Regions from separate parts of the Pseudoalteromonas sp. NZS127 genome, predicted to be linked through region 2. Evidence: riboswitches for the same ligand, from Rfam matches in the RefSeq annotation. Region 2 holds a riboswitch; the other holds the start of a gene.
The links. A riboswitch is a leader RNA that binds a small molecule or an ion and turns the genes downstream of it on or off. The one in region 2 is predicted to bind lysine.
Positions count from the first base shown of each region.

Region 1: linked by a shared signal. The riboswitch ahead of lysC (lysine-sensitive aspartokinase 3) and the one ahead of dapA (4-hydroxy-tetrahydrodipicolinate synthase) in region 2 are both predicted to bind lysine.

Region 1 is NZ_JADYWN010000010.1:94,367-101,860, reverse strand. Features, by position in the region: gene I6E78_RS10885 (4'-phosphopantetheinyl transferase family protein) at 1-579, shown strand, start outside; gene lysC (lysine-sensitive aspartokinase 3) at 553-1,944, opposite strand; lysine riboswitch at 2,020-2,192, opposite strand; gene nhaD (sodium:proton antiporter NhaD) at 2,325-3,572, opposite strand; gene I6E78_RS10870 (hypothetical protein) at 3,804-5,075, shown strand; gene I6E78_RS10865 (condensin complex protein MksE) at 5,081-5,629, shown strand; gene I6E78_RS10860 (ATPase) at 5,626-7,494, shown strand, end outside.
Region 2 is NZ_JADYWN010000009.1:57,300-64,793, reverse strand. Features, by position in the region: gene I6E78_RS10120 (protein adenylyltransferase SelO) at 1-1,046, opposite strand, end outside; gene I6E78_RS10115 (DNA-3-methyladenine glycosylase I) at 1,056-1,754, opposite strand; lysine riboswitch at 1,958-2,155, shown strand; gene dapA (4-hydroxy-tetrahydrodipicolinate synthase) at 2,308-3,192, shown strand; gene I6E78_RS10105 (2,3,4,5-tetrahydropyridine-2,6-dicarboxylate N-succinyltransferase) at 3,208-3,948, shown strand; gene I6E78_RS10100 (PLP-dependent decarboxylase) at 3,948-5,153, shown strand; gene I6E78_RS10095 (succinylglutamate desuccinylase/aspartoacylase family protein) at 5,217-6,335, shown strand; gene I6E78_RS10090 (phospholipase A) at 6,530-7,494, shown strand, end outside.

The DNA.
Region 1 (7,494 bases), on a different contig from region 2:
TCGGCCAAGCAAGAGTATTTAGCCACGCGATTATTACTTAAGTATTTAGTTATAACATCGCACCCTAATATGGCGGGCATTAAGCCATGTAATATAAGCTCAGAGTTTAACCTACAAACAAGTAAATTAGCGCTACACATTAATAACAGCCACACCGTTATTAATACCTGTATATCGCATTCTAATGGTTTTGTTGGCGCTGCACTTAACCCTACAAAAGCCCAGTTTGGTTTCGATATTGAAAAAATAAGCACAAAGCGCCCTTTTGAAAAACTCGCAAAGCATTTTTATCATACCGATGAAATTGCGCTGATCACCAAGCCCACCAATGCAGAGGATCAAGCTAAACACTTTTTTAGGATTTGGACCTTAAAAGAAGCGCTCGCTAAAGCCACTAGCCGCCCTATTGCCAAGTTACTAAGCCCTAATGTGTTTACAGAGTTAACTTGCGCGCAGCTTAATGCCAGTAGTTCTGTGGTAGGCGAATTTGATATAAGTGTAGTGAGCGAAAAAAGCACTGACTGGCAGTGCTCTCTTATTAATTTAGCTATATTAGGCCGCGCAATCGCTTTCGAGTAGTCGGCTATGAATAGCTTGCACTACGTTGTCGGATTCGCCTTGCTCGACCAAAAAGCACAAGTTATGCTTACTTGCACCGTGGCAAATTAGCCTTATATTAAAGTCACTTAATACCTGCATTAAGTTCATTTCGTGCTGGCGCAACTGTATTTCTGAGCCAATAAGCGCCACTAAGGTTAAGTTGTTTTCTACCGACACATGGCAAAACTCAGCAAGTTTATCTAAGCAACCCTGATCAAGCTCTGGGCGCGATGCATTAGGCGCGTTATCAAGCGTTATTGCTACGCTAATTTCAGAAGTGGTCACTAAATCTACCGAAATATTAAACTCGCTTAAAATAGTAAATACTCGGGCTAAAAAGCCACTAGCTAATAGCATTTCGGGGCTTTTAAGAGTAAGTAATATTTGGTTTTTACGTTGTGTTACTGCGCGAATTCCTGGCAGTTGCGACTTTTCACGCTCAATCCAAGTACCACCGCGCTCTGGCTCACGGCTCGAACCTACAAACACATTAATATGGCTGCGGCTGGCGGGTAAAATAGTTGCCGGATGCAATACTTTTGCACCAAAGGTAGCCATTTCGGCAGCTTCGTCAAAGCTAAGGCGTGCAATTGGCGTGGCTTTTACACATAAACGCGGGTCGGTACTAAAAATACCCACTACGTCAGTCCAAATATGCACACTTTTAGCATGAATAGCCTCGGCCAGTAATGCAGCACTGTAGTCTGATCCGCCGCGCCCTAAAGTGGTCGTTTGGCCGTGTTCGTCGCTGCCAATAAAGCCCTGTGTAACAATTACTTGATCGTCTAAAAGCGGAATAAGTAATGCGCTTGCTGCTTGTGCAGTAGCTGCAACATTAGGAGTTGCTTTGCCAAATTGACTGTCGGTTTTAAGCACTTGGCGCACGTCAAAGCGTATTGCATTTAAACCTTTTAAACGCAGCACTTGAGTAAATAAATAAGTTGATAACCGCTCGCCAAAACTTAATAGCTCGTCATGTAGCGCTTTAGTTTGTAGCGTTTGGCTGGCTAGTTTTTCAAATGCCGCTAACGTTTGGGCAAAGCCCTGCGCTAAATCGGTATCTAAACTCAACTCGGCTAAAATAGCCTGCTGAATCGCCAGCACGCCGTTAATATGTGCTTGGCGCTCATCTTCACTAAGGTTGATTTTACATAGCTCAACTAAATGATTAGTGACTCCTGCGCTGGCGCTTAGTGCAACAATACGCACGCTTTTATCTGCTACTACAATTTTACTACTGTGGTCCATAGCTGCAAAGTTAGCTACGCTGGTGCCGCCAAATTTAGCAACGGTATAATTTGATTTGCTGCCTAATACTACATGTGGCACTGATTGGGTTGTCATTTCGTCTCCTTTCACGGCATCCAAACCGTAATAAAACAAGAAGAACTTGGCAGCAAATATAAGGTAAGAAAATTCACTGCCAGAAGCTCTCCACCTATATTGGTGACAGTTTTGAGGATTCAGCCCCATAAACCGAAAAACAACGACGACGACGCGTTATTTTTCTCGGCGAGTACTTCCCTCTTTAATGCTCAACGGCGTTCGTCACCTCACATTAAATACCTAAGTATCGCACCTCTTCTGAATGTTGTATTAATGGCTATTTTAGCAATCACTAATAAAACAAAACCCCAGCAATATATTGAAAAGATCAATACTTTACTGGGGCTTTGAAAGTTATCGTTTAGACATCTAGCTGTCAAGCACTTTAATAACTAATATTAAACAAAACCTGCCATTAAATACGAGCCTGTATAGCCTACGGTGTAACAAATTAATAAATAAAACGACAAACGTAAGTAGCTCATAAAGGTCAGTTCTTTAACTTTGCTCATGGCAATAATACCCGCCGCTGAGCCTATAATTAACATAGAGCCCCCTACGCCTGTGGCATAAGTAAACGACAGCCAATGCTGCTGTGTCATTACTATATCTGCTTTTAATAACGCGGCAGTAAGTGGTACGTTATCAACGCCTGCCGACAATATACCCATTAAATAGTTTGCGTATTCAGGTGCCATTATTGTGTACAGGTCGCTAAAGTGGCTTAACATACCAACTTCTTTTAACGCCCCTACCAGTAATAATACACCTACAAAAAACAACAAGGTGTCGTATTCTATTTCACGAATAAAATCTATCATGTCTTTGTTTATGTCTTTTTTGCGCATTAAAAATTGCGCCACTAAAAACATCATAGACAAACCAAACAAAAAGGTAAGCAATGGCGGTACACTGTATAAAACACTCAGTGTTAAGGTAGCAATAACCGTAGATAAGAAGATAACTGCAATTGTAATATCGGTTTTTTCAATGCGTTTTTGCTTGGTTTTAGTAAAGTCGAGCTGGCCATTTAAGCCTATTGATAACAGTGCAGCTAACAGCATCACACTTACAAATGCTGGCCCAATTAACAATAACAAATTGCTAATAGTTACTTTACCATCTAAAAATATCATTAACGTGGTTACATCACCGGTAATTAACGACACACCACCAGAGTTAACCGCAAAAATTATCAGCGTGGCATATCTAATTAGCTTTTTGGCTTCAAGTTTTAATGATAAAACCACCGCTAAAGATATAAGCGTAGCGGTTACGTTATCGGAAATAGAAGAGAATAAAAATGCAAAAACACCAACCAAAAACATTAACTTACGTTCGCTAATTCGTTTTGGCATAATCCGGTTAACAATATTTTCGATAAACCCTTTTGAGTTTAAATAGGCAACAAAGGTCATTGCCGCCATTAAAAACAGCCATAAGGAGGCAATTTCTAAAATATTATGATTAAGGAGTGATTGAATCGTATCAGGGCTTTGCCCATTAATAGGGAAGATAAAAGAGATAATCCAGCAGAGCGTACCAAAAAAAAGTGTCGTTTTAGCTTTGTTTACGTGGATTATATCCTCAATAACGATCAGCAAAAATGCAATCGCTATTAAAGTCAGGATAATAGAGGAAACCATGATAATTGAACAACCTTTGGAATAATGTAAAAATTGAACCTATGAAGAAAATAGAGCCGCATATTTCGTGTGCCTATTTTCGGTGCGGATGTTATCACTATGACCTGGTAAAAACTATTATTAAATCGTTGTAAAAACGAATACCATAGTGCTATCAGCGCTATTAAAATTACGAATAACTCGCTTATTTAGCTCGTTATTTAACAACATACTAGGATGTATAAACGCCTTATGATCCCAGCTAAAAAGCTATTAAATACCCTTAGCGAACATTGGGGGGTGCTAGAGCTATTATTTAAACGTTTTAAAATGGCCGACTTTAGTATTAAAGATTTGCAAAATGCCATTAAACACAAACAACCTACATGGCATAACGAGCGAATTTATAAAGAAACTAATCGCTTGTTAAATCAAGATATTATAATTCCTTTAGCTAAATCTTCGCAGCTTGAAATAAACCGTGCCATTGCCGACTTTGCTACATTTTTACTGCAAGAAGAGCATTTAGGTTTAGCACAAGAAATTAGCGTATTAGTAGAGGACTTAGCTCGCCTTGGCGATCGCTTAGCTAACGCGGGCGAAGTGGAAGATTTTGACGACTTACGCCGTTTTAGCCGTATTATGGATGATCGAGTACGCAAAATAATGAAACTGTACGCACACAACGAAAACGCTATTTTAAATATTGTTGAGCAAGCTAAATCTAATAACGCGGTGCAATCGCTGCAAAAACGTTATAAAGCGGTAATAGAAGCGTTTGACGAATACATAGAGCCAATGCTTGAAATGGTTGATATTCGCGGTGAGTTTCATGCCTGTTTTAATCTTATAGAGCAGCAAATTAGTACGCAAATAGAGCGTATTGAGCAATCGGGTAAAGCATATACCGACAAACGCATGCTAGAGCAATTACGTACCCGTATTCTCGAAATGCATTTAGTAGGCCGCGAAAGCCTGCGTAAAAGTGCCGACATGCTAATGCCGCTGCGTGAAGAGCTACGCCGAAATAACTTAATTACCCGCCAAGCTGCAAAAGTGCTTGGGCTAGTGCGTAAAAATGGCGTAGACAACATGCTAACAGCGGTGCAACCACACTTTGTGAGCGACGCACAGCGTTACTCGTTGGGGCAACAACGCCATATAGTTGCCTATATGGCAAGTTTGGTTGAGTTTGAACACCAAGAATACCAATTGCCCGATCAGCAAGATGTACCGCCTTTTCAAACGCCAAACATTCCCGATTACAACGATGTTAAAAGCAGCTTTGCAAAACGCTTCAATACAAAACGTAAAAAGCCGCAACCATTGCTGCAATTTTTAGACGAAAGTTACCCCGATTTAGATGCCGAAGAAATGCTGTTTTTGTATCAAAAATTAGTGAGTGACAACGAGCTTGAAAAAAGCCAAAGCGATGAAAAAGCACGCTTTAAAATTGCCGGTCAGTATTTTTCTCTTTATCCCTATAATTCACAGCCGCAAACACCTAGTAAGGCAGATGAGTAATCACCATGACACAAATAAACTTAAACGAGCTTACCCACTTACAAGCAATTAATAAAAAATTAGTGGCGGGTTATCATATTTGCGAACAAGACAACCTAATGTGGCAAGAGCTGGATCAAAATATAGACGCTTACAGTGCGCTATTTAGCGCCCTAGGTAACGAGCTAAAACACGACAGCCGTGGCTTTTATTACTTTAGCAGCGACGAAAGTACACCCAATATGGGAAAAATATCCCGTGCTATTGCGCTTACTATTTATATTTTAATTGAGCACTACGCCAACACCGGCAAAGACCCAATGCGCGCCTTGTTCGACGAAGTAAACGATTTAGAGTTAATGCAAACCTTAGTGCAAATTAACAAACACTTGTTTGATCAACTGGAGATATTTTCGGGCTCCGATCTGCGCAAAGACGTGTACCTGCGCATGGTACGCTTAGGTTTGGCACGCGAAGTAGAAGCAGGCTTTATGCTACAAGCCCCAATTCATCGCTATATAGATGCCTTAATGGAAGTAAACGAAGAAACCTACCTAACAGAGGACGAGCAATGAAAAATTTATACGGACTAAGTAAACTCGCCCTACTCAATACCGCAGGTTACGCAAAATGTGTGATCCCGCTGGATAAAAGCAGCTCTATTTGCGCGCCAAATAATACCGGTAAAAGCTCGGTAATAAATGCCCTGCAGTTTCCGCTTATTAACGATTTACGCCTAACCGAGTGGGATGGCCACGATTTAGACGAAACCCGTAAGTTTTATTTTTCATCCGATCAATCCTACATTTTGCTTGAAGCAAATCTGCCCCATGGCTCAGTAGTAATTGGTGTAGCGGGTTTGGGGAAAATTGCCGGTTATGCGCACCAATATTTTTGCTACCAAGGTAAGCTTGATTTAGAGCAGTACACCCAAGGTAAAACCATTATTAAATACACTAAGCTGTTTAGCCATTTAAAACAGCTTGGGTACAACCCCATAGAGCTAAAAGCGCAAGAGCTAAACGCCCTACTCACCGGCGGCGCAACCCCATTTGACGACGAGATCAACTTAAAAATGATCCCGCTTAATAACGTTCAAGATTCGACTATTTATAAAGAAATATTTCGCCGTATTCTTAACTTACATAAACTCGGTGCCGCCGATGTAAAACGCTTTATGCTACGTGTATTTGAGCGCCACATGTCTAACTCTAAGGTCGACTTTTATGAAGTGTGGCGTCGCTCGTTCGACAAAGTAAACCGCAGTAAACGTGAGTTACACGCCCTTGAATCGATGCAAGAGCCCATAGCCGCGCTTGAGTCGATGCTAGAGAACCAAACCGTACTAAAAGGTAAATTAGCGGCTTATGCTCCAAAAATTGACCAAGCACTCATTGATTTTGACAACTACCAAGAGTCGCAATTAGAAGAGCTAGCAATAGCGCTTGAAAACATAGAGCACGAAAAACACGAGTTTGAACAAAAGCAAAGTTTATACGTGCAGCAGTCGCGCGATATAGAACGCAGGCAAACGCAAATAGAGCAATGGTTTTTAGATTTTAACGCACTTAAAAACGAATTTGAACTGGTTAACAAAGCCACGCTTAAAACAAACCTAACCCAGTTAAAGCAAGACTACGAGTCGCTTTCGCACTCTATTACCAGCGCACAAGGGCAAAGCCTGCATACACTTGACTACCGTATTAGCGAAACCCAAAAACAAATTAAGAGCTTAAAGCTGCAACTTAAAAACTTGGAATTTAATTTATTTACCCGCATGCGCGAAGAGCTGTCGTTAAAAGAAGTGGAAGAAATTTCGCGCATTTTAAACCCCGACATGCTTTCGTTTGCAACCACCAGCAATGGCGATATAAGTATTGATGACGAAGATACGTTTGGGGAATTTTTATCGCACTTAAGTGAAAACGTTAAAGGCGGCGTACTTACACTGCCTGGTGCGAGTATTAAGCTTAAAAAGCTCTCGCCTGTACAAATGCAAAGCGGCGAAAATAAAGAGCAACTAACTGCTCAGCTAAGCGCCCTTGAACAGGCTTTAAAAGAGTTTAAGCAACAGCGCGATGTAGCGGCAAATGTGGCCGACAAGCAAAAAGAAAAAGACACCTTGTACGATGAACTAATGAGCGCCGAAGCCGCTCTTAAACGTTTAGAGCAGTTTGACACTATGCTGCAATCGGCAGAAGCACAAACCATGCTAAAAGAGCAGCTGTTAGCCGAGCGCGATCAGGTTGACGATTATCTACAAGACATTCAAAAAAATAGCGGCTCAATTAGCGACCGACGCTCAATAATTAAATCAAAACAGGCGCAAATTAATCGCCAATCTGATCGTTTGCGCCAAGTTAAAAGTGAGCGAATTGACCACACCCTTGATTTATACAGCGGCAAAGTTACCCCTTACATGATAGAGGTAACAATAGAC
Region 2 (7,494 bases):
ATTAACTCTTTATCGGCTGTATCTGTATCAGCTAAGCCTAGCTTAGTTGCCCACATTGCACTAAATTCAGCATTAAATTGCTCAGCAAAACCATCTAGTATTGGAGTCATTAATGACACAGCTTGTTCGTCGTCATCATGTACAAGCGGTATTAAACTCTCAGCTAAGCGAGCGCAGTTCCAGTTAGCAATATTAGGTTGATTACCAAATGCATAACGCCCTTGCTTATCAATAGAGCTAAACACGGTATCAAAATCAAAGCTGTTCATCATGGCGCATGGGCCATAGTCGATAGTTTCGCCACTAACCAGCGTATTATCGGTATTCATTACGCCATGTATAAAGCCTACTCGCATCCAACTAACCACCAGCTCAACTTGGTTTTTAATCACTGCAGCTAAAAACGCTAAATAGCGCTCAGGTCCTGTTGCTTGAATTTTTGGGTAATGACGCTCAATAGCTAAGTCGGCAAGGTTTTTAAGCCCTGCAACGTCACCTTGTGTTGCTAAATACTGAAACGAGCCAACACGAATGTGGCTACTGGCTAAGCGCGTCACAATAGCGCCAGGCTGAGGTGGGTTTCTGTACACAGTTTCGCCACTACCAACCACAGCTAAGCAGCGCGTGGTTTTAATACCTAACGCTTGCATTGCTTCGCTCATTATATATTCACGTATTGCCGGGCCAAGTGCACACCGGCCATCGCCACCACGAGAGTAAGGAGTGGCACCAGAGCCTTTTAATTGAATGTCCCATAATTGGTTTTGCGCATCCGCTACTGCTCCTAGCAAATGAGCACGCCCATCGCCTAAGCGTGGTGAAAAATGTCCAAATTGATGCCCTGAGTATCCTAGTGCAACCGCTGCAATTGCTTGCTGTTCGTTGCCGCCAAAAGTACTGGCCCGTAACTCAGGAGCTACATTAATATTAAACGCTTTAGCTAAGCTGTCGTTCCAGAGTAATAGCTGTGGGGCGGCCACCTTAGATGGGCGATCTTCAATTGCAAAATTGTCGGCTACTTGTCTGTACCTTGGCATTAAATTCATAACTACCCTCTACTGTTGTTGGCTTATACCTACACGATTATCGCCTACACTGTAGGCTATAATTAAGCTTAGCTCTTGCATGCTCAAACCGCTTTGTTGCTGTAATTCATTAAAGAACGCTTGCGCTGCAGTTAACGACTTTTTAGTTTGTAAGCCACCATCAATAATTTTGTGCGCGCGCAAATAACTCTCAACATCCCGCGATAATAAAAAGGTGTCTTTACCCAATGCACGCAAAGTATAAGGGCCGGTATTTCCACCCAAGCGTGCACCGTGTTTTTTTAAGTACGCCCACAAACCAATAATATCTTCACTTGGCCAGTCTGCAATAAACTGACTAAAGCTACCATGTTGCTGGGTAACCTCATGGATCATGAACGCATTTTCGGGGATCGTTTTTACTTTTTTATAATTGCGAACAATACGCTCGTCGCTGGCTTTTTGCTCCAACATATCGGGTGGCATCATTAATAATTTTTCAACGCTAAACTGCCAAAAAACCTCTCTAAAACCTGCCCACTTGCTGTTAATAACCGACCAGTAAAAGCCACTTTGAAAAACCTTACGCGTAAACTCTTCCAGCCAATCATCATCACTTAAAGCTGCTAATTGTTGCTTAGATGCGGGTTTAGCGAGTAGTTGCTGTAGCATTTGTGTTGAGCCTTTTCGCTCTACTGCTCGCTGATAAATATCATTAAATTTTTCCATCTGCTTGAAACCTTATTTTGCAGTTACAAATTTCGCGCCGCGATTACCCTCTAGTTTAAGGGAAATTGTCATTATACGTAACCGTAACCAAAATCGATGACACTATCTGCATTTAGCTGCTTGACACCCAGATGGCTAAAATGATTTAATCATCGCACTTACCCTATTTAATTATATTTGTATTGCTAGCAGTACAAATATAAAGGGCTGGAAGAGGTGCGTTATTCAGGTAGCGTATGTTAGGAGCACAAACTCCATTGAGCATACGTAAGGGGAATTAACGCCGAGAAACAACAATGTTTGTGTCATTGTTGTTTCGGGCGACTAGGTTGAATCCTAGCGACTGTCACCAATAGCTATTTAAACGTAGCTTATTAGTTTGGTGGAGAGCTTCTGGTCTTAGTATAATAAGGCCGTGCGCCCTATTATTTAAGCCCATTCGCTCTTCGAATTATAACATACCCTACACGTGGGTATTTGTTCGAACGATGTTAATGCGGCTCTTTCCTATATAGCTTCTTAACTCGCCGAACATTCTATAAGTTCGCGAGAGATGATCAAAAACTTTAATTTAGATGACTACTCAGTCTGGACGGCGCTCGTTACTCCGTTTAATCAAAACGGTACAATCGACTATGGCACCTTAACCACTTTGGTTGCTGAGCAAGCTGCTGCTAATAATGCCATTTTATTACTAGGCAGCACAGGTGAAGGCTTAGCCTTAACACTTAAAGAGCAACAAGCCATTGTTGAGCACGTGTGCCAATTATCACCTAATGTACCCTTAATGGTGGCTGTAGGTGGTATGAACCTCAAACAGCAATTAGCCTGGGTTGAATACTGTAACCACCTGCCTATTCATAGTTTTTTACTTGGCTCGCCGCTTTATGCAAAGCCCGGTGTAATTGGACAAACCCATTGGTTTGAAAGCCTTTTAAATATAAGTAAACACCCTTGTATGCTTTATAACGTACCAGGGCGAAGCGCTGTCGATATTCCAGTAGCAACCATTCAAAACCTACAGCAACATAAAAACCTATGGGCACTTAAAGAAGCCAGTGGCAACATTGCGCAATTTGAAGCTTACCGTCAAGCGGCTCCTAACTTAGCTATTTTTAGCGGCGATGATGCGCTTATGCCCTACTTTGCCCAAGCCGGTGCTAAAGGACTGGTATCGGTAGCAGCTAATGCTTGGCCGCTACAAACTCACGAATTTGTACAGCGTAGCCTAAGTGGCCAATACCCCAATTTATTTACTCAGTGGTCAAGCGCAATCAGTAGCTTGTTCACTGTAGCAAACCCCATTCCCGTTAAAGTACTCATGCATTTACAAGGGCGATTAACGAGTTCGTATTTACGCCCCCCGTTAACTCACCTCGAATTAACGCAAACAACGTGCATTGAACAAGCAAACAACACCATTTTATCTTGGCATTAAACATAGGTTTTTATAATGAGCTGGTTAGAACTATTAAATAATTTAGAGTCGGGCGCAGTACGCGCAGCATCACAAAACGAAAGCGGCCAATGGCAGGCTAACGTTGCAGTAAAACAAGGTATTTTAGAAGCCTTTAAAAATGGTACAAACACCGAATTTGCCGGTGGCTTTGTTGATAAACATAACTTAGCGCCACAACAGTTTAGTGCCACCGATGGCGTACGTATGGTCCCGGGTGGCTCAAGCGTGCGCCGTGGTGCTTATGTAGCTAAAGGCACTATTATTATGCCACCAGCGTATGTAAATATTGGCGCATACATTGACGAAGGCACTATGGTAGATAGCCACGCTTTAGTTGGCTCGTGTGCGCAAGTAGGTAAAAATGTACACCTTAGCGCAGCCGTGCAACTTGGTGGTGTGTTAGAGCCAATTGGTGCCAGCCCAGTGGTAGTTGAAGATGATGCATTTATTGGCGCAGGCTGCGTAATTGTTGAAGGCGTAGTAATTAAAAAAGGCGCAGTGCTTGCTCCTGGTGTACGTTTATCGGCCACGATTCCGGTATACGACTGTGTAAACGAGCGCCAACTTGATAAAGGCGAGCCAATTCCTGAGTACGCTATTGTAATACCAGGCTCTCGCCCTGCTTCAAACGAATGGGCGCGTGCACAAGGTTTAAGCATGTCGTGCGCGTTAATTGTTAAGTACCGCGATGAGCAAAGTGATGCATCATTACTACTTGAAGAGGTTTTACGTTAATGAGCTTTTTGAGCACGGGCGTTAAAACGGCAATTAATGAATTATCAAGCCAACTCGATAGCCCATTTTTTGTTTACGACCTAGATACGCTAAATAATCACTTGGCACAATTGGTCGCACAAACCGAGGTAAAACTGTGGTATGCGGTTAAAGCAAATCCACTGTCTAAAATTATTCAATGCTTAGATAACGCCGGGTTTAATTTTGACGTAGCCAGTAAAGGCGAGCTTGAGCAAGTACTTGCTCAAGGCGTTAGTAGCGATCGCGTGCTCAACACCGGGCCAGCTAAAAGCCCAAAACAAATTAAACACTTTATTGAGCGCGGCGTACGTACTTTTGTTGCCGAAAGTCTTAATCAAGTTCGCTGGCTCAATGAGCAAGCCAAGCTACAAAACTGTCAACTACAGGTATTACTGCGCGTACAGTTACGTTGGCCCGAGGGCGAAAAAAATCCACTAGGTGGCGATAGCCTCACGCCATTTGGACTCGGTTGTACAGAGTGGCAGGCACTTAATATTACCGACTATGACGCACTTAGCTTTGATGGCCTGCATATTTTTCAATGGGGAAATATGCTCAGTACGCAAAAACTCAGTGAGTTGTGGTCACAAATGATTGCACCACTTAGCCAGCTTGCTCGCGATTTAAATATAAACCTTAAAATTTTAGATTTAGGTGGCGGCTTAGGTATTCCGTATACGCAAAACGACATAACGCTTAATTGGGATGACTTAATAACAGCCCTCGCTAAAATTAAAAAACAGGCGGGCGTTGAAGAGCTATGGATGGAGCTTGGCCGCTATGCCGTGGGTGAATGCGGACATTACGCAACCCCAGTGGTAGAGCGAAAACAAAACTATGGCCAACAACAAGTTATTTTAAGTGGCGGCATAAACCACTTATTGCGCCCAGCCGTCACTAGTCAAGACTTTCCAGCAGCGTTACTACGAGATTCAAACACACCAACCCAAGCTATGAGCTTATACGGGCCACTTTGTACCGCACTCGATTGCTTGGGCGAGCACGCATTACCAAGTGATCTAAATGAACACGACTGGTTGGTGTTTAGTCAATGTGGTGCCTATGGTTTTAGTGAAAGTATGCCGTACTTTTTATGCCACGAACTTGCAGGCGAATATGTTTTAGAACAAAACAAACTTAGCTGCCTACGTGCAGCCGAAGATGCCAGTTATTACTTGAGATAATTTACCTAAGATAATGTACCTAAAATAAAGTACCCGAGATAAAATTAAAATGTTGAGATACTCATGATCGCCTCACCAATTAGTCAAGAAAACATCGTCGTTGGTGAAGTTGCCAATGGCTTACCACTCACTATTCCTGTGTATCGTTTAAAAGGCGGTGGCACGGGGCCAAGTGTGTATATTCAGGCCAACATGCACGGGGCTGAAGTACAAGGTAATGCGGTAATTTTTCAACTACTTGAACAATTAAAGCACCTCAATCTTAAAGGTGATATTACTTTAGTGCCCTATGCCAATCCTATTGGTTGTAATCAAAAGTCGGGGGAATTTACCTTAGGTCGGTTCGACCCTATCACCGGCACTAATTGGAATAGGATGTATCATTATAATACTGAGTTAGTCACTCAGTTTGCAAAAAACCATACGCAATACGACGATGCCACATTAAAAAGCACGTTTAAACAGGCACTTATTGACGAAGTTGACAGCAAACTCAACGGCCCTGCTTATTTACTCAATACAGGTAAACGCATTGCACTTAACTTACAAAAGCTCGCTCACCAAGCCGATATAGTACTGGATTTACACACAGGTCCTATTTCAAGCAAGCACTTGTACTGCCCAACCTATGCAGCTAATAGCGCTCGGTATTTTAATATTGAGCACGTACTGCTTATTCCTAGTGATTTTGACGGCGCTATGGATGAAGCAAACTTTTGCCCCTGGTGGCATTTAAGCGAAGCACTGAGCAAACAAGGTCGCGAGCTAAGCATACCTGTAGAAGCTTTTACTGTAGAGCTAGGCAGCCAAGAAAAAATAGACTTGAGCGAAGCACTAAACGATGCAAACAGTATTTTAAGTTACTTAAATTATAAAGCCGTATTTGAAAATGCACCCCACACGCCGGCTAGCATTACTCGCTACGCGTGTCATTTAAATGATTACTTTGCTTATTACGCGCCCATGGGCGGAATGGTTGAGTATATTGCCCCCCTAGGCGCGCATATTAAAGCGGGTGAGCCAATTGCTAAAATACTGCGCATGGAGCGTTATTTAAGTGAACAGCCACTACAAACACTTATCCTTGAGTGTGATGCTATTGCCATACTGCACTTTGCCTCGGCGAGTGTTAACCAAGGCACTGAACTGTATAAATTTTTTACTAACGTATTTGAGCTTTAAGCTCTCCCTTCTCATTGCGTGAGAGTAAGTTAACTATAGTTAATTTGCATTATAAAAGCGGCTTAGGCCGCTTTTATTTTGATCTAATTATACAAAATATACGTAAATTCAGTAAAAGTTCACCGTTACATATGTAAAAAGGCGTTATAATTAAATTAACGCATTAAACCATCAATACTCACAAAGGAATTACAATGAGCTGGCGATACTTGATCATACTTTCAACATTAGTTAGTACTACTGTTTTTGCTGAAGAAAAGCCTAAAAGCAATGAGCAAAATAGTAATATTGAGCTGGTAAAACAATGTATTTTAAATGAAGTGATTGGTGGAGACGGCAAGCAAACACTCGACCAGCTTCGTAAAAAATGCTCCGCTCTTGAAGAAGATAAACAGCTTACCGCTATCGATAAGCGCAAAGCACGTGAAGCAGTAAGCCAAAAAAACCGTAATGTTATTACGCCACATAAACGTAACTACATTTTACCTATCTCGTATGTATCGCATCCGAACAATAGCTCATTTGAAACATTCGACGAGCTAACTGGCGAAAAAAATGACGAGCCACTCGATAACTTAGAAGCCAAGTATCAGCTTTCAATTAAGGTGCCTCTCTTCAATGACTTTTCTGATGAAGACCAAGCTATATTTTTTGCCTTTACACTACAGTCATATTGGCAGCTTTATAACAAAGAAAGCTCATCACCATTTCGTGAGACCAACTACGAGCCAGAAATTTTTTGGGTTAACTATTTAGATCAAGAGCACGTTCCTTGGGGCGACGAAATGGCTGTTGTTTTGGGTATTTCGCATCAGTCTAACGGTAATAGCCAGCCAAACTCACGTTCATGGAACCGTATTTACGCTAACTTTATTTGGGAAAAAAATGGCTTTGTATTTAACTTTAAGCCTTGGTATCGTATTTCAGAAAGCGAGAAAGAAACACCTTTAGATCCAAGAGGCGACGACAACCCTGACATTTACAAATACATGGGTTACTTTGAGTTTAGCGGTGCGTATCGCCTTAATGAACATGAATTTAGCTTTATGACCCGTAACAACCTAAATTCAGACAATCGCGGTGCTTTACAGCTCGATTGGTCATTTCCGCTTTGGGGCCGAGTGCGTGGTTATGCACAGTACTTTAATGGCTATGGCGA